DNA from 2 places in the Shewanella carassii genome. Region 2 is predicted to be linked to the other one. Evidence: riboswitches for the same ligand, from Rfam matches in the RefSeq annotation. Region 2 holds a riboswitch; the other holds the start of a gene.
The links. A riboswitch is a leader RNA that binds a small molecule or an ion and turns the genes downstream of it on or off. The one in region 2 is predicted to bind cobalamin.
Positions count from the first base shown of each region.

Region 1: it holds a riboswitch for cobalamin, as region 2 does, so the genes downstream of both, K5621_RS16575 (ABC transporter ATP-binding protein) here and K5621_RS04460 (TonB-dependent receptor) in region 2, are expected to answer to the same signal.

Region 1 covers NZ_AP024618.1:3,664,460-3,671,707, reverse strand. Annotated here, with positions in the region: gene metH (methionine synthase) at 1-2,482, opposite strand, end outside; gene K5621_RS16580 (histidine phosphatase family protein) at 2,724-3,467, shown strand; cobalamin riboswitch at 3,536-3,672, shown strand; gene K5621_RS16575 (ABC transporter ATP-binding protein) at 3,772-4,713, shown strand; gene K5621_RS16570 (FecCD family ABC transporter permease) at 4,710-5,780, shown strand; gene cobT (nicotinate-nucleotide--dimethylbenzimidazole phosphoribosyltransferase) at 5,798-6,862, shown strand; gene K5621_RS16560 (adenosylcobinamide-GDP ribazoletransferase) at 6,862-7,248, shown strand, end outside.
Region 2 covers NZ_AP024618.1:971,396-978,643, forward strand. Annotated here, with positions in the region: gene rihA (pyrimidine-specific ribonucleoside hydrolase RihA) at 1-234, opposite strand, end outside; gene K5621_RS04450 (DUF3592 domain-containing protein) at 382-1,647, shown strand; gene K5621_RS04455 (DUF805 domain-containing protein) at 1,911-2,258, shown strand; cobalamin riboswitch at 2,399-2,591, shown strand; gene K5621_RS04460 (TonB-dependent receptor) at 2,684-4,633, shown strand; gene K5621_RS04465 (GDSL-type esterase/lipase family protein) at 4,742-5,362, shown strand; gene K5621_RS04470 (HDOD domain-containing protein) at 5,507-6,229, shown strand; gene K5621_RS04475 (LysR family transcriptional regulator) at 6,278-7,180, opposite strand.

The DNA.
Region 1 (7,248 bases), 1.8 Mb from region 2:
CGTTGTGCACCATCTCATCCAGGCTCGGGGTAATGAGCCCGGACATGCCTATGATGTCGACCTTCTCGGCCTTGGCGACTTCGATGATTTTCTCCACCGGCACCATGACACCGAGATCTATCACTTCATAGCCGTTACAGGCCAGCACCACACCGACTATGTTCTTGCCTATGTCGTGAACATCGCCCTTGACTGTGACCATCAGCACCTTACCGTTGCTCTGGCCTTCAACTTTTTCGGCTTCGATATAGGGGTTGAGATAGGCGACCGCCTTTTTCATCACCCGGGCGGACTTGACCACTTGCGGCAGAAACATCTTACCGGCGCCAAAGAGATCGCCCACCACGTTCATGCCGTCCATCAGCGGGCCTTCAATCACATCCAGCGGCCGCTTGGCCTGCAGGCGCGCTTCTTCGGTGTCGGCGTCTATGTATTCGGTGATCCCTTTCACCAGCGCGTGTTCCAGGCGCTTGTTGACCGGCAACTTGCGCCATTCGAGATCTTCTTTCTTGCCTGCGCCGCCCGGGCCACCGCGATACTTCTCGGCGACTTCGAGCAGCTGCTCTGTGTTACTGGAGTCGGCAACCGGGCAGGGCAGGTTGAGCACCACGGCCTCTACCTTCTGCTTCAGCTCAGGGTCGATATCGTCATAGATGGCCAACTGACCGGCGTTGACTATGCCCATATCCATACCCGCCTTGATGGCGTGATAGAGGAATACGGCATGAATGGCTTCTCGCACCGGGTTGTTGCCGCGAAAGGAGAAAGAAACGTTGGACACCCCGCCGGAAATCATCGCATGGGGCAGGTTGGCCTTGATATCTGCAATGGCGCCGATAAAGTCCACCGCATAGTTATCGTGCTCCTCTATGCCGGTGGCGATGGCGAAGATATTGGGGTCGAAGATAATATCTTCCGGCGGGAAGCCCACCTTATCCAGCAGCACCCGGTAGGCACGGGTACAGATTTCGGTTTTGCGCTCCCGGGTGTCGGCCTGGCCCTGTTCATCGAAGGCCATGATGATGGCGGCGGCGCCGTAGCGCTTCACCAGTTTGGCCTGTTCAATAAACTTGGCCTCGCCCTCTTTGAGGGAGATGGAGTTGACTATTCCCTTGCCCTGAATGCACTTGAGCCCGGCCTCAATCACCTCCCACTTGGAGGAGTCTATCATCACAGGCACCTTGCTGATATCCGGCTCTGAGGCGATAAGGTTGAGGAATTTCTGCATCATCTCTACCCCGTCGAGCATGCCCTCATCCATGTTGATATCTATGATCTGGGCGCCGTTTTCTACCTGGTCACGGGCCACCTCCAGCGCGGTTTCGTACTGGCCTTCTTTGATTAACTTGAGAAACCGGGCCGAGCCGGTGACATTGGTGCGCTCGCCCACATTCACAAACAGGCTGTTTGCATCTATGGTCAGGGGTTCCAGTCCGGAGAGGCGACATGCTACCGGCAGCTCAGGCAGCGGCCTTGGTGCATGAAGGCTAACAGCTTCAGAAATCGCCTTGATATGCGCAGGCGTGGTGCCGCAGCAGCCGCCGACAATATTGAGCAGCCCCTCTTCGGCCCAGGGGCCTATCACGCCTGCCATCTCTGCCGGGGTTTCGTCATAGCCTCCGAATTCATTGGGCAGGCCGGCATTGGGGTGCGCCGAGACAAAGCACTCGCTGATACGGGAAAGCTCCTCGACATAGGGCCGCAGTTCTTTCGGGCCCAGGGCGCAGTTGAGGCCTATGCTCAGAGGCTTGATATGTCTGAGAGAATGGTAAAAGGCCTCTGTGGTTTGCCCTGTCAGGGTGCGGCCCGAGGCATCGGTAATGGTGCCGGAAATCATCACCGGCAACCTTTGGTCCAGTTTCTCGAACACATTTTCGATGGCAAACAGCGCCGCCTTGGCATTGAGAGTATCGAAGATGGTTTCCACCAGGATGATGTCGGCGCCACCGGCGATCAGCGCCTCGGTGGATTCGCTGTAGGCCAACACAAGATCGTCAAAATGTATGTTGCGAAAGCCGGGGTCATTCACATCCGGGCTGATGGAGCAGGTGCGGTTGGTGGGGCCGAGCACCCCGGCCACATAGCGGGGAATACCGCTGGCGGCGGCCACCTCATCGGCCACTTCGCGGGCGATTTTGGCGCCTTGGTAATTGATCTCCGCCGCCAGGCTCTGCATCTCATAGTCGGCCATGGCAATGGTGGTGGCGTTGAAGGTGTTGGTTTCTATGATGTCGGCACCGGCCAGCAGGTATTCCCTGTGAATGGTCTTGATGATCTCGCTCTGGGTCAGTACCAGCAGATCATTGTTGCCTTTGACATCGCAATGCCAATCTTTGAAGCGCTCGCCGCGGTAATCGGCTTCTTCCAGCTTGTAGTCCTGGATCATGGTGCCCATGGCGCCATCTAAAATCAGGATCCGCTCTTTGAGGGTCTGTTTGAGCTTGAGCTCTGTCTGGCTTGGGGAGTGCTGGGAAGTCGCCATAGGGTTACCTTTCATACCTGTCTTATTGCTGTTTTACATTCGCGGTGCTTGGCATCCGCGACATCATCTCTGCCGACCTGACGCCCGGGACACTATCTGGCATGATAGCCAAAGGCGTGTGTGGGCGCGGAAAGTTATTTTGGACATTTATACGTATAGACGTCCGTAATATACGGATTCCGGCGGCCTGCGGCAAGGTTAAATTGGCCCGGTAACCACCGGACTCTGACGGGAGAAGTGTGTGGCTGAACATAGGCAACTGAATATCTATCTGCTGCGGCACGGCGAATGTGAAGGCGGCGAGATTATCCGCGGCCGCAGTGATGTGGCCCTGAGCGATGAGGGCAAAGCGCAGATGTGGCGCAGCTGGCGGGCTATCAGTAGTGCGCTGGAGCAGTTACCGAGCCAGCCCGAACGCCTGGCGCTGCTGAGCTCCCCGGCCCAGCGTTGCCAGGCCTTTGCCGCCGAGCTCAAGGCCGATATGCCTGATTATTTCCCGGCGCCGCTGCAGCAGCATGACTGGCTCTGGGAGCTGGACTTCGGTGACTGGGACGGCATGAAGGTGGCGAGTGTCTATCAGCAGCATAGCGAGGCGGCTGAAGCCTTCTGGCGTGACCCCGTGGCCAATACTCCGCCGGGCGGGGAATCGCTGCCAGCCTTTCGTAGCCGGGTGTTGGATGGCTGGCAGACTATGGTGCAGCGCTGGCTTGCTAGAGAGGTTAGTTCTTCCGAAAGCTCTGTTTCAGGAGATTCTGGTTCCTCAGCAAGCGCCGATGCGGCACTGATCTTGACTCACAGTGGGGTTATCCGGCTGCTGCTGGCCGAGATTTTGCTGCCGGGGCAAATACCGCCTGCGGCAGTGTTCAACGCCTTGGAGCTACCTTATGCGGCCTGGGTCAGAATAACCCTCTATGCCAGCCGTGATGCCAGCGGTGAAAGTGACCAGGAATGGCAGTGTTTCAGCAAGCTCCACTGGCCGCAATAGTGCTGCGCTATTGCGCCGGGCAATTGTGCCGGGCGATAAAACCGGGATAATAACCCCAAATGGCCGCCAAGTGCGGCAGCAGCCAGGGTGTTGGCGCCTTTGCAGGTGAACCAACCCAGGGAACCGGGAAAGCCCGGACTGTGCCCGCAACTGTGAGTCGCCGTTGGCGACGAGTCAGGAGACCTGCCCAGGCTGATAAACCAAACCAGAAACCCGGGCGGGTAAACCGGGGGAGCGAATAGATGATTCTTCCACTGCAGCTTGAGCCTTCTGCCGGTCACAGGCTCAATGTCGGGGGGCGGTTATGAGCCTGGCACTCAAGGTGCAACAGCTTAGCTGGCTTCCCGGTGGTCACAGCGTATTGGCCGATGTGGGTTTTGAGCTGCCAAGTGGCAAGATGCTCGGGCTCATAGGCCCCAATGGTGCCGGTAAGTCGAGCCTGCTGCGCTGCCTCTATCGTTATATCCGCCCGGACAGCGGCCAGATCCAGCTGTTTGGTCAGGATATCCATAGCTTGTCTGCCAAAGCCTTCGCCAAAGAGGTGGCCGTGGTGCTGCAGGATACCCCGGCCCAGTTGGCACTGGATTTGACTCAATTGGTGGCCATGGGACTGACTCCCCACAAGGGGTTGTTTGATATGCCATCGGCGACCGACAAGGCCCAGGTGCAGGCGGCATTGGCGCAGGTCGGGTTGCAGCACAAGGCCGCAGAGCCTTTCGCGCAGCTTTCCGGCGGTGAGAAGCAAAGGGCCTTGATTGCCCGCGCCATAGTGCAGCGCCCCAAGCTTTTGATCCTGGACGAGCCCACTAATCATCTGGATATCCGCTATCAGATCCAGATCCTCGAGCTGGTGCGCAGCCTGGGGGTCACGGTGATCGCCTCGATTCACGATCTCAATCTGGCCTCGGCCCTGTGTGACGAACTCTTGCTGCTGGATAACGGCCGCCGTATTGCCCACGGCTCGCCCCAGAGCGTATTGACCGAAGACAGAATTGCCGGTGTCTTCGGTGTTTGCTGCCAGGTGGGGACGCATCCGCAGTTGGGACGGCCGCTGATCCACTACTTTTACGGCTATCAGTCGCCAGAGCCTGGTCACGGCAAGGCTGTAAGCTCGGCGGCGCTCGCCAGTGGCGAGGTTCAAGGCGCTGCGATAGTCGAGCCAATGGCAGGGCCTGCCTCGGCCGAAACCTGTGTTGCTCACAAGGAAACTGACCGGCGCCCAGGCTCGGTGGGAGGTGGCGCATGAATGCTTCCGTGGCCGCACCGGGGCGCTCGCTTATCGGCTGGTTTCTCAGGCCCTTGCCCAGACTTTACTGGTGCTGGCTGCTGTTGCTGCTCTGCACTGTGTTGACACCCTTGGCCGCCGCCGGTTTTGGCGCCGCCGATATCAGCCTCTTCGATGTGGCAAGAGTGATTGGCAAACACCTGCTGGGCGTGGGTGAGCCTTCTGCCATCAGCGAGCGTATCGTCTGGGATCTGCGCCTGCCGCGTATCTTGCTGGCCTTTATCGCCGGCAGCGGTTTGGCATTGTCGGGTTATGTATTGCAGGCGGTGACCCGCAACCCGCTGGCCGATCCTTACCTGTTCGGTATCAGCTCGGGCGCCAGCTTCGGCGCCGTGGTCTCGGTCGCCCTGGCGACCGGCCTTGGCCTGAGTTCGGCCATCTCCGGGGTATCGCTGCCGCTGGGAGCCTTTATCGGTGCCAGTTTGGCTGTGCTTATGGTACTGCTGCTCGCGGGCAGGAATATCGGCAACCAGATAGAGAGAATGTTGCTCTCCGGGGTCGCCATCTCCTTTATGTTCAGTGCCCTCACCAGCTTGATCTTGTATTTTTCCACCCCGCAGGCCACCACCTCCTTGCTGTTTTGGAGCCTGGGCAGTTTTGCCCGTGCCAGTTGGGATGGGCTTGGACTGCCCACTCTGGTGGTGCTGGCGGCCTTGCTGGTGATCCTGGCCTTCAAGCGCCAGGTACTGGCGATGCTTGCCGGTGATGAAACCGCCCACACTCTGGGGATCAGGGTGCAAAGGCTCAGGGTTTCCATGCTGCTGTTATGCTCGCTTATTACCGCCACTTTGGTGGCCCACTGCGGCGGGATAGGTTTTGTGGGGCTGATGGTGCCTCATATTGTCAGGTTGTTGCTGCCGGGGCAGCATCCCATGGTGCTGACGGCACTGGCGGGCGGCCTGTTTATGGTTTGGGTCGATGTGCTGGCTCGCAGCATACTGCCCACCCAAGAGCTGCCGGTGGGGGTGATCACCTCGGCCATCGGCAGTCTGTTTTTCCTGATGGTGCTGCGTAAACGCGGCCAATAACGATAAGAGAGGGAAGGATGTACCAGGTTGCAGCAATCAATCACACGCTGGATGACGCGATTCAGGCCCGCATAGACAACAAGACCAAACCCCTGGGCGCTTTGGGTGAGCTGGAGGCTTTGGCGCTGCAGTTGGGGCGCATTCAGCTCGGTTCCGCCACCGATGAGTTGGTCATCCGCCGCCCCGTGATGCTGGTGTTTGCCGCCGACCATGGTATTGCCGCGGCCGGGGTGTCGATTGCCCCCAGCGAGGTGACCACCCAAATGGTGCTCAACTTTGTTGCCGGCGGCGCCGCCATCAATGTGTTTTGTCGCCAGACCGGCTTCGAGCTGGAGGTGATTGACTGCGGCATTCTCAGCCCCTTGGGGATCCCCGAGGTTACAGAGCAGCGTCTGGGCGCCGGTACTGGGCCTATCCACAAACGCGCCGCCATGACTCTGGGCGCTGTGCATCAAGGGTTTGCCATGGCGCGCACCTTGGTAAAACGCCATATCGATGCCGGCAGCAACCTGCTGGCGCTGGGGGAGATGGGAATAGGCAACACCTCTTCTGCCGCCGCCGTGATGGCCGCCCTGACCGGCCTGCCTGTGAGTGAATGTGTCGGCCGCGGCACCGGCATAGATGCCGCGACGCTTAAGCGCAAATGCCTGCTGATAGAGCAGGCACTGCTGCTGCACCACTGCGAGCTGACCGAGCCGCTCAGTATCCTCGCCTGCCTCGGAGGCTTTGAAATAGTGCAGATGACAGGAGCCATGTTGGCGGCGGCCGAATTTGGTGTGCCCGTGCTGGTGGACGGTTTTATCGCGTCGACAGCGGCGCTGGCGGCTGTGCGTTTGGCGCCGGGGGTGAGGGATTATCTTATTTTTGCCCATGAGTCTGAAGAGCGCGGCCACAAGTTGCTGCTCGAGGCCATGTCCGCCAAGCCCTTGCTCAGGCTTGGACTCAGGTTGGGTGAAGGCTCGGGCGCGGCGCTGGCGCTGCCTTTGGTGCAGGCGGCGGCCAACTTCTACAACCAGATGGCCAGCTTTGGTGAAGCCGGGGTCGACAAGGTGGTAGAGCCAGCTACCCAAGAGGTGCTCTGATGGGATTCTGGCTCGGGCAGCTGCGGCTGTTTTTGATCGCAATAGGTTTTTTCACCCGTATTCCTGTACCCAGCGCCCTGACGGTGGACAGCGACAGCCTCAACAAGGCCAGCCGCTACTTTGGCCTGGTGGGCGTGGTGGTGGGCTTGATCTCCGCCTTGGTGTTACTGCTGGCCGCCGGCATATTGCCAAGCTCCATCGCCATAGTGCTGGCGATGATTTGCAGTGTGCTGGTTACCGGCGGTTTTCATGAAGATGGCCTGGCCGATACCGCCGATGGTTTCGGCGGCGGTTGGCGGGTAGAAGACAAACTGAAAATCATGAAAGACAGCCGCCTTGGCAGCTATGGCGCCTTGGCATTGGTGTTGGTGTTGCTGCTCAAGTAC
Region 2 (7,248 bases):
GGCAATGATCAGCTCTCTTGCCAAAGGCTTGGGGGCACCGCTGGCCACAGGAATATCGGTTCTGCCCAGCAGAGTAAGCACTCGCATGGCGTTGTTGAGTGTTTTTTCCTGGGTTTGGTTACCGGCGCTGGTGGTCACGGCCAGCAGATCCAGCTCAGGGTTAGCCAGGGCCAAGATCAAGGCGATGGCATCATCATGGCCGGGATCGCAGTCGAGAATGATAGGGCGTTTCATGCTGTTACTCCTTTAGCAATTTGCCCGAGCATAGCATGACTCTTTGGCGCGCGCAGAAACGGGTGGCAAACTGTGAAGTGCTCCTCAACTGATTGCTGAAATCTGCTACAATCCGCGGCCTTAAAGGATTGAATCAAAGGAGGCCCGGTGGGAAAGATACGGGCAATTTGGAAAGACCTGGCTTTTATCGGCTCTTTTGCGATTGCCGGAGGGATGTTCTCGGCCCTCGGGCTTTATTTCGTCAAGGACAGTGTTCAATCCTGGCAGGAAGTGAATATCCTGCTCGAGCGAGGCGCCGAGACCCAAGGTTATATCGCCCGGCGTGCTCAACAATATGTGCCCCCGGGGCGCTGGGGCGTCGGCCGTTATGAGTGGGATTGCCAGGTGCATTATCAGTTGCCTAACGGCAGTGAGCATTATATCTGGAATCCCCCAGGCCTGTTTTGCGACTCGAGAAGCGTCGGTGAGGCTGTGGCCCTTTGGTATTTGCCTGAGGAGCCCGGCATAGTGCGCACCGATATCCGCTATCATCGAGAGCAGCAAAATACCTGGCACGAACTGTTGGGTATTCTATTGGCGTTGCCTATGTTGGCGCTAGGCGGTTGGACTTTGACCAAAACGGGTCAATGTTTGCGCTTTTTCCTGGCCAGAGAGCGACTCTCTCCACGGCTTGAGCCGTTGGCGGAGGCCGATAATCCCGCCGAGTTACTGGCATTTCTTGAAGCCAATCGGGCCAGCCCGGCCAGTTGCTATTTGGGGCAGCAGGCCCTTGGCTATATCGCCGCCAGACCTGAATGGCAGACGCGTTTTCTTGCCTGGTTTGTTCCCGTTTGTCTCAAGTGGGAGTCGCCAAATAAAAGAGAAGAGATCTGGGAAAGCTCGGTTCTCGGGCTTTCATTGCAATGGACTCTCGGTCGTCGTTACCCTGAGTTTACTCTGGCACTGCTCGATGGCATTCGCAGCCTGTTTACTGAGCATGAACTGGCGAAGATGGTATTCTCTCAGCACCTGGCCGAGCTGCAACGCAAACCTTGGAACACTGAAATTCAGGGGCAATTCAACGCCTTGTTATTGGGGCGGCAAATGCCTTTGGGTGACAACGGATTTATCCACACCGAAGTGAGTCGCTTGGTATGCCTTGGCTGGCTTTTGAATAACCTGGAATCACTGCCAGATGTTTGGCGCGGCGCGGCTGCAGCCTTACTCAAGGCGCTCGCCGGGCAGCCGCCACTCAATCCTTTGAGCCGTAAACAGCGTAAAAAACAAGTGCCATATTGGCGCAATATTCTCAGCAGTCTGGCATCCAAGTCTAACTCGGGGGCAATCGGTCGAAAGCGCCAGGCACAGTTGGCACAGATTGAAACCGATATCCAGGCGCTGGCCGCCAGCCGCGGTTTTACGCTGAGCAGATAAGATGAAAAAGCGTCGGCTGGCTATGTATGGCTATGGATATGGCGATATTTGTAAACCAATGACGACTGCCGGGGTGAGATATCTCTGATTTCACAATTGATGCAAGCCAGATCTCTTTTCTGTCACTTTGCAGTTCATTCAGGTATGTTAAAATTGTTTGCTGTTTCAGGGAGTAAGAAACTCTGATGAAACTTTGGTCGCCTTAAGCCATTCAATAATTGGTGCGGCGTTATCGGATCTTGGATCTGTTATTGGGAGAAAACATGGAACATTTCATCGGAGCCATCAAAAAATACGCCGACTTTACCGGTCGGGCCCGTCGGACAGAATACTGGATGTTCACTCTGTTCTATATCATTTTCAGCCTGGTTGTCAGTGCTATTGACTATGCGCTGGGTACCACAGTGCTGGGGCTGATTTATTCTTTGGGCCTGTTGTTGCCCTCTATTGCGGTTGCCGCGCGTCGTCTGCACGACACTGACCGCAGTGGTTGGTGGCAGTTGTTGGCATTTATCCCTATCATAGGTTGGATAGTGTTGCTGGTCTTCTACTGCCAGGACAGCGAAGTGGGGGACAACCGCTTTGGCAGTAACCCCAAAGAGCTGGGTTAAGATAATGGAAAGGGAGCCTCGGCTCCCTTTTTGTTTTCAGGGTTAATCTGCGGCGGTCAGTCGTCGTCAAAATTAGACATTCATCCATATAGACGTCTATAATGCCCGCTCTCGGTCAGGCCGGGAATGACAGCACAGTATTTCAGTCAACCTCTCGTGGTGCCCCGGAATGAAAGACCGGGGATAATCGGGAAGCCGGTGAGAATCCGGCACTGCCCCCGCAACGGTAAATGGTGAGAGACAGGCGCGCCCAAGTGGCGTCATAAAAGTCGGGTCTCGCGCGGTCAACCGCATAGCCAAAGTCCGGAGACCGGCCCTGGAGGTATTTCGATGATTTCGGTGGGCAGATCTCGAAATGCGGCAGCCAAGGGGCTCTCCCTGCCGTGGCACTCTTGCCCCGTTTCCCTTTCAGGAGTCAAAGGAAAATGGGTTTCAAACTAAATCACCTCGCGCTGCTTTGCGGTGCATTTACCTCAGTTCCCGTCATGGCGAGTGCTACAACCCAGGCCGTGGATGAACATCTGGTGGTCATTGGCCGTCAGGATGACACGCCGCTCAATATTGCCGCCAATGTTGCAGTAATAGATGCCGCCGATATTCAGCAAAGCGGTGCCAGTAATCTGAGCGAGTTGCTGCGTGGCCGCAGTGGCATTCAAATATCGGACAATAACTCAGGGCCCGTGCTGGCGATGCGCGGTTTTTCTGCCAGCCAGGCGGTGAATAACACCCTGATACTGATAGATGGTCGCCGACTCAACAATATCGATATTGCCGCCCCCAGCCTGAGTGCCATTGCGGTCAATCAGATTGAAAGAGTAGAGATCCTTTCCGGCAGCGCCGGAGTGCTCTATGGCGATCAGGCCGTCGGCGGGGTGATCAATATTATCACCAAGGCGCCCAGTGCCAGCGGTGGCAACCTGACCCTCTCTGGTGGCAGTTTTGACACCTACGAAGGTCGTGGGGATCTGTCCGGCGCCATCAATGACAACTGGCGTTACTATTTGGCTGCTGCTTATAACGAAAGCGACAACTACCGTAGAAACAATGCCAATGAAACCGGTTCTGTGCTGGGGCGTTTGCAATATGATTCAGAGTCGACCAACTTCTTTGTCGAAGGCAGTTACTACGATAACAAGCGCCAGACTCCAGGCTCACTGACCCTGGCTCAGTTTGAAGCCGACCCACGCCAGGCGACATCGACGCCGGGTGATTACAACCATGAGATGACTTCCGCCTGGCGTGGTCATATTCAGCGTCAAGTACACGCCAACTGGGCTCTGGTTGCGGACCTCAACTACAGTGATACTTTGGTGTCCAGTGTCAGCTATGGCAGCCCAGGTCGGAACGAGCGCTCGCTGTTGGAATTCAATCCCAAGGCACTGGGGCGTTATCTGACCCGCAATGGTGAACTGAGCATAGTCATAGGTGCAGATATTCAACGGGGTGAAACCGAGTTCGATCTCAGTTATATGCAGCGCAGTAACACCCAAACCATGACCAGCACCTATCTGCAGGCCAATGTGCCGCTGACCAACAGCCTGAGCTATGTGGTGGGCGGGCGTTATGCCAAGGTCAAGGATGAACTCAAGGACGGTCAGATTTACCCCAATGGCATAGATTTGGATGAAGATGCTCACGCGCTCGAGTTGGGGCTCAACTATCGGCCGCTGGAAGGCCACAGATTCTATCTTCGCGGTGATGAGAGCTTCCGTTTCGCCAAGGTCGATGAGCAAGCTTATACGCCGCCAACAGTCGTCGGTCTCAAGCCGCAGACCGGCCGTTCCATTGAAGCCGGCTGGGATTGGACCTTGAGCAACCAGAGCCTGCGTTTGAACCTGTACCGGCTGTCGCTGGAAGATGAAATTGTTTTTGATCCCAGTGCCGATATGCCTATCGGCGGTGCTTTCCCCGGCGCCAACGTCAATGCCGATGCCTCCCGCCGTTATGGCGCCAGCCTCGACTGGGACTGGCAGCTCAATGAGATGCTGCAGTTGGGACTTGAGTACAACTATATCGATGCCGAATTTACAGAAGGCGCCAACAAAGGCAAATCTCTCTCCTGGGTGGCCGAGCATTCAGGGCGTGTCTACACCAGTGTGGACTTTGGTCAGCACTGGCAGCTGTTTGTCGAGGGCCAGTATCTGGGCGACAGATATATGGAGGGTGACAATGGCAACCAGCACGATAAACTGGACAGCTACTGGCTGGGGAATATCGCCCTCAACTACAGCCGTGATGCCTGGCTTGCCAGCCTGAGGGTCGACAACCTGTTTGACAAGCAATACGCCAGCTCAGGTTATTTCAGTACCTGGGGCGATGGTTATTACTCGGGTAGCGGCCGTGCGCTGAGATTCAGCGTCAGCTATCGCTTCTGATAGCATAGAAAGCCGGGGTTTCCCGGCTTTTTTCTGCCCGTATTTCTATCGGTTGTAGTTTAGAACCTGGGCTTTTTCGAGCACCGACAAGGAGGCAAGAGCCGAAATATGAAAGCTGATTTTAGCTATGGTTTGAGAGGCGTGGTCATAGCCCTGTTGTCGCTGTTTTTGCTGGCTTGCTCCGAGCCCAAGCTGGCTTATATCGGCAGCAATGGCAAACTGCTGGCCTTCGGTGACAGCTTGACCCAAGGTGTTGGTGCCAAGGCCGGGCAGGATTATCCCAGTCGTCTGGCCGAGTTGTGCCGTTGTGAGGTAATCAACGCCGGGATTTCCGGTGAGCAATCTGCTGCCGGGCTTGAGCGTTTGCCGGCACTGCTGGACGAAACCAAGCCGGATCTGCTTATTTTGCTCGAAGGCGGTAACGATATTCTCCGCGGCCGCAGCCAGGCACAATTGGCGCAAAACATTGAGGCCATGTTACTTGAGGCCAAGGTGCGGCAAATTCCGGTAGTGCTGCTGGCTGTGCCGCAAAAGAATTTATTGCTGTCGCCCCTGCCTTTGTATGCCGAACTGGCCGACAAGCACGGCGCCATCTTGCTGGAAGATACTCTGTCTGAGCTGCTGCGTTCAAACGAGCTCAAGTCAGATACTGTGCATCTCAATCAACAGGGGTATTCGCGTTTGGCACAAGCCATCTTCACCAGGCTGCAGGAGGCGGGCGCTTTTTGATGCTACTTTTTGATTCTATTTAGCAAAAACCAGGCTAATTATCGATTGAACTTGACCCTGTAGGACATTTTATGGGTAAATTCTCTGCCATAATAAGTGGCAATAGTGCCTCCATAATAAATAACAACAGGTTTAAAGAATCACATGACAGATCTTGAGCAGCAGGTTTTTACTCAAGTGCGTGCCATTATTGCCAACGAAGAGCAGGTGATAGGGCGTCGCGGCATCCTGATCCCGCTTAAGAAGGCCATTATTGCGGATGGCGATATTCGCAATGTGATCGATATAGTCGCGACCGATCCCGCGCTGGCAGCCCATCTGCTGTGGCGCAGCAATAACGCGCTTTCACCTTCAGTCCAGCCCAACCGCAGCCTCAAGGATGCCTTGGTGCGTCTGGGACAGGTCAATATCTACCGTTATGCCTTTAGCTTTTATCTCAAGGAGCGGCTCGATGAACTGCCGCAGCCTTATCGTAAACTGGTTCTGGGCTATTGGCGCCTGACCGAGTCTGTGGCGACCGAGTCGGTAGACAGCCTGCATCAGATGCAAGGGGTGCAGATAGACGCGGATGAAGTGCAGACTCTGGCGCTGTTCAGCGTCTTTGGTCAGATCATTGCCCTGACAGCGTTTGCCTATCTCAACGCCGAAGCCGAGCAGTGCTTCCCGCTGGGCATTATCAAGACCCTGATAGATACCCAGCAGCAGACGCTGACGGTGGAAGCTTTTGAATCTCTGGGGTTGGATGATGAGCTGCAAAGCGAGTTTATGGTCGCCCATAACCTGAGACAGACCCGGGATCCCAATTCACCCGGACTAGTACTGAGAAGGGTATTGTCGCAGCGCGGCCTGCTGCTGAATCCTCTCTAAATGCTTTTTGACTGCCGCCGACTATCAGTGACGGTGGCAGCCGCCCAGTCAGTGTCTGTCCTGGCGCAGTAATCCCTCTTTGGCAATCAACTCCAGCAGCCTTTGCAGCTGCACTCTATTGCTGCTGTCGCGGCGGTAGGCACCGAACAGCGGCCGTTTCAGGCCCTCTTGTCCCAGTTTCACCGAGGTCAGGCTCAAGCCCTGGGCCTCGGTCAGTGACCAGTTGGGCAAGGCCGCAACCCCTTCCTTACAGGCGATGCGTTGCAGCAACACATTGGTGAGATCGCAGCGTTTTTGTGGGCCGGGCACCACCCCAGCCGGTTCGAGGAAGTGACGGAAAATATCCAGCCTTTCCAGCGGTACCGGATAACTGATGATAGCTTCCCCGGCTAATTGCTGCGGCAGAATATACTTGTTTCCCGCCAGCGGATGATCTTTGGCCATCACCAGTCTCACTTCAAAATCAAATAGATGCTGATAGGCAAGGGCATGACCGGGCACAGGATCTGAGGTCAGCACTATATCCAGCTCACCGGTTTCCAGTGCATTGAGTGAGTCGAACAGGTGGCGGCTGGAGAGATCCAGGTTGGCATCCGGATAAGACTGATGAAAGGCCTCCATCACGGGCATCAGCCAGCGAAAACAGCTGTGGCATTCGATGCCAACCTTTAACGGGCCGCTGCTAACGGCCAGGCCTCGTTTGAGTACCGACTCAGTCTCCTGTACCCGTGGCAGTATCTCTTCTGCCAGGGTCAGCAGGCGACTGCCTTCCAGCGTGAAGGTCAGAGGCTTGCTTTTGCGAACAAATACCTGGGAGTTAATTCGGGTCTCCAACTCTTTAATCTGATGTGACAGCGCCGACTGGGTGACAAAACGTTTCTTCGCCGCGCCGGCCAGACTGCCACTTTCTTTCAGTGCTATCAGAGTACGAAGGTGTCTCAGCTCTATCATTTCCTCTCCACATGAATGCCGCTCATGTTGCCCTTGAATTCAATTCGGTTGCCTGTGTTGAGACTAAC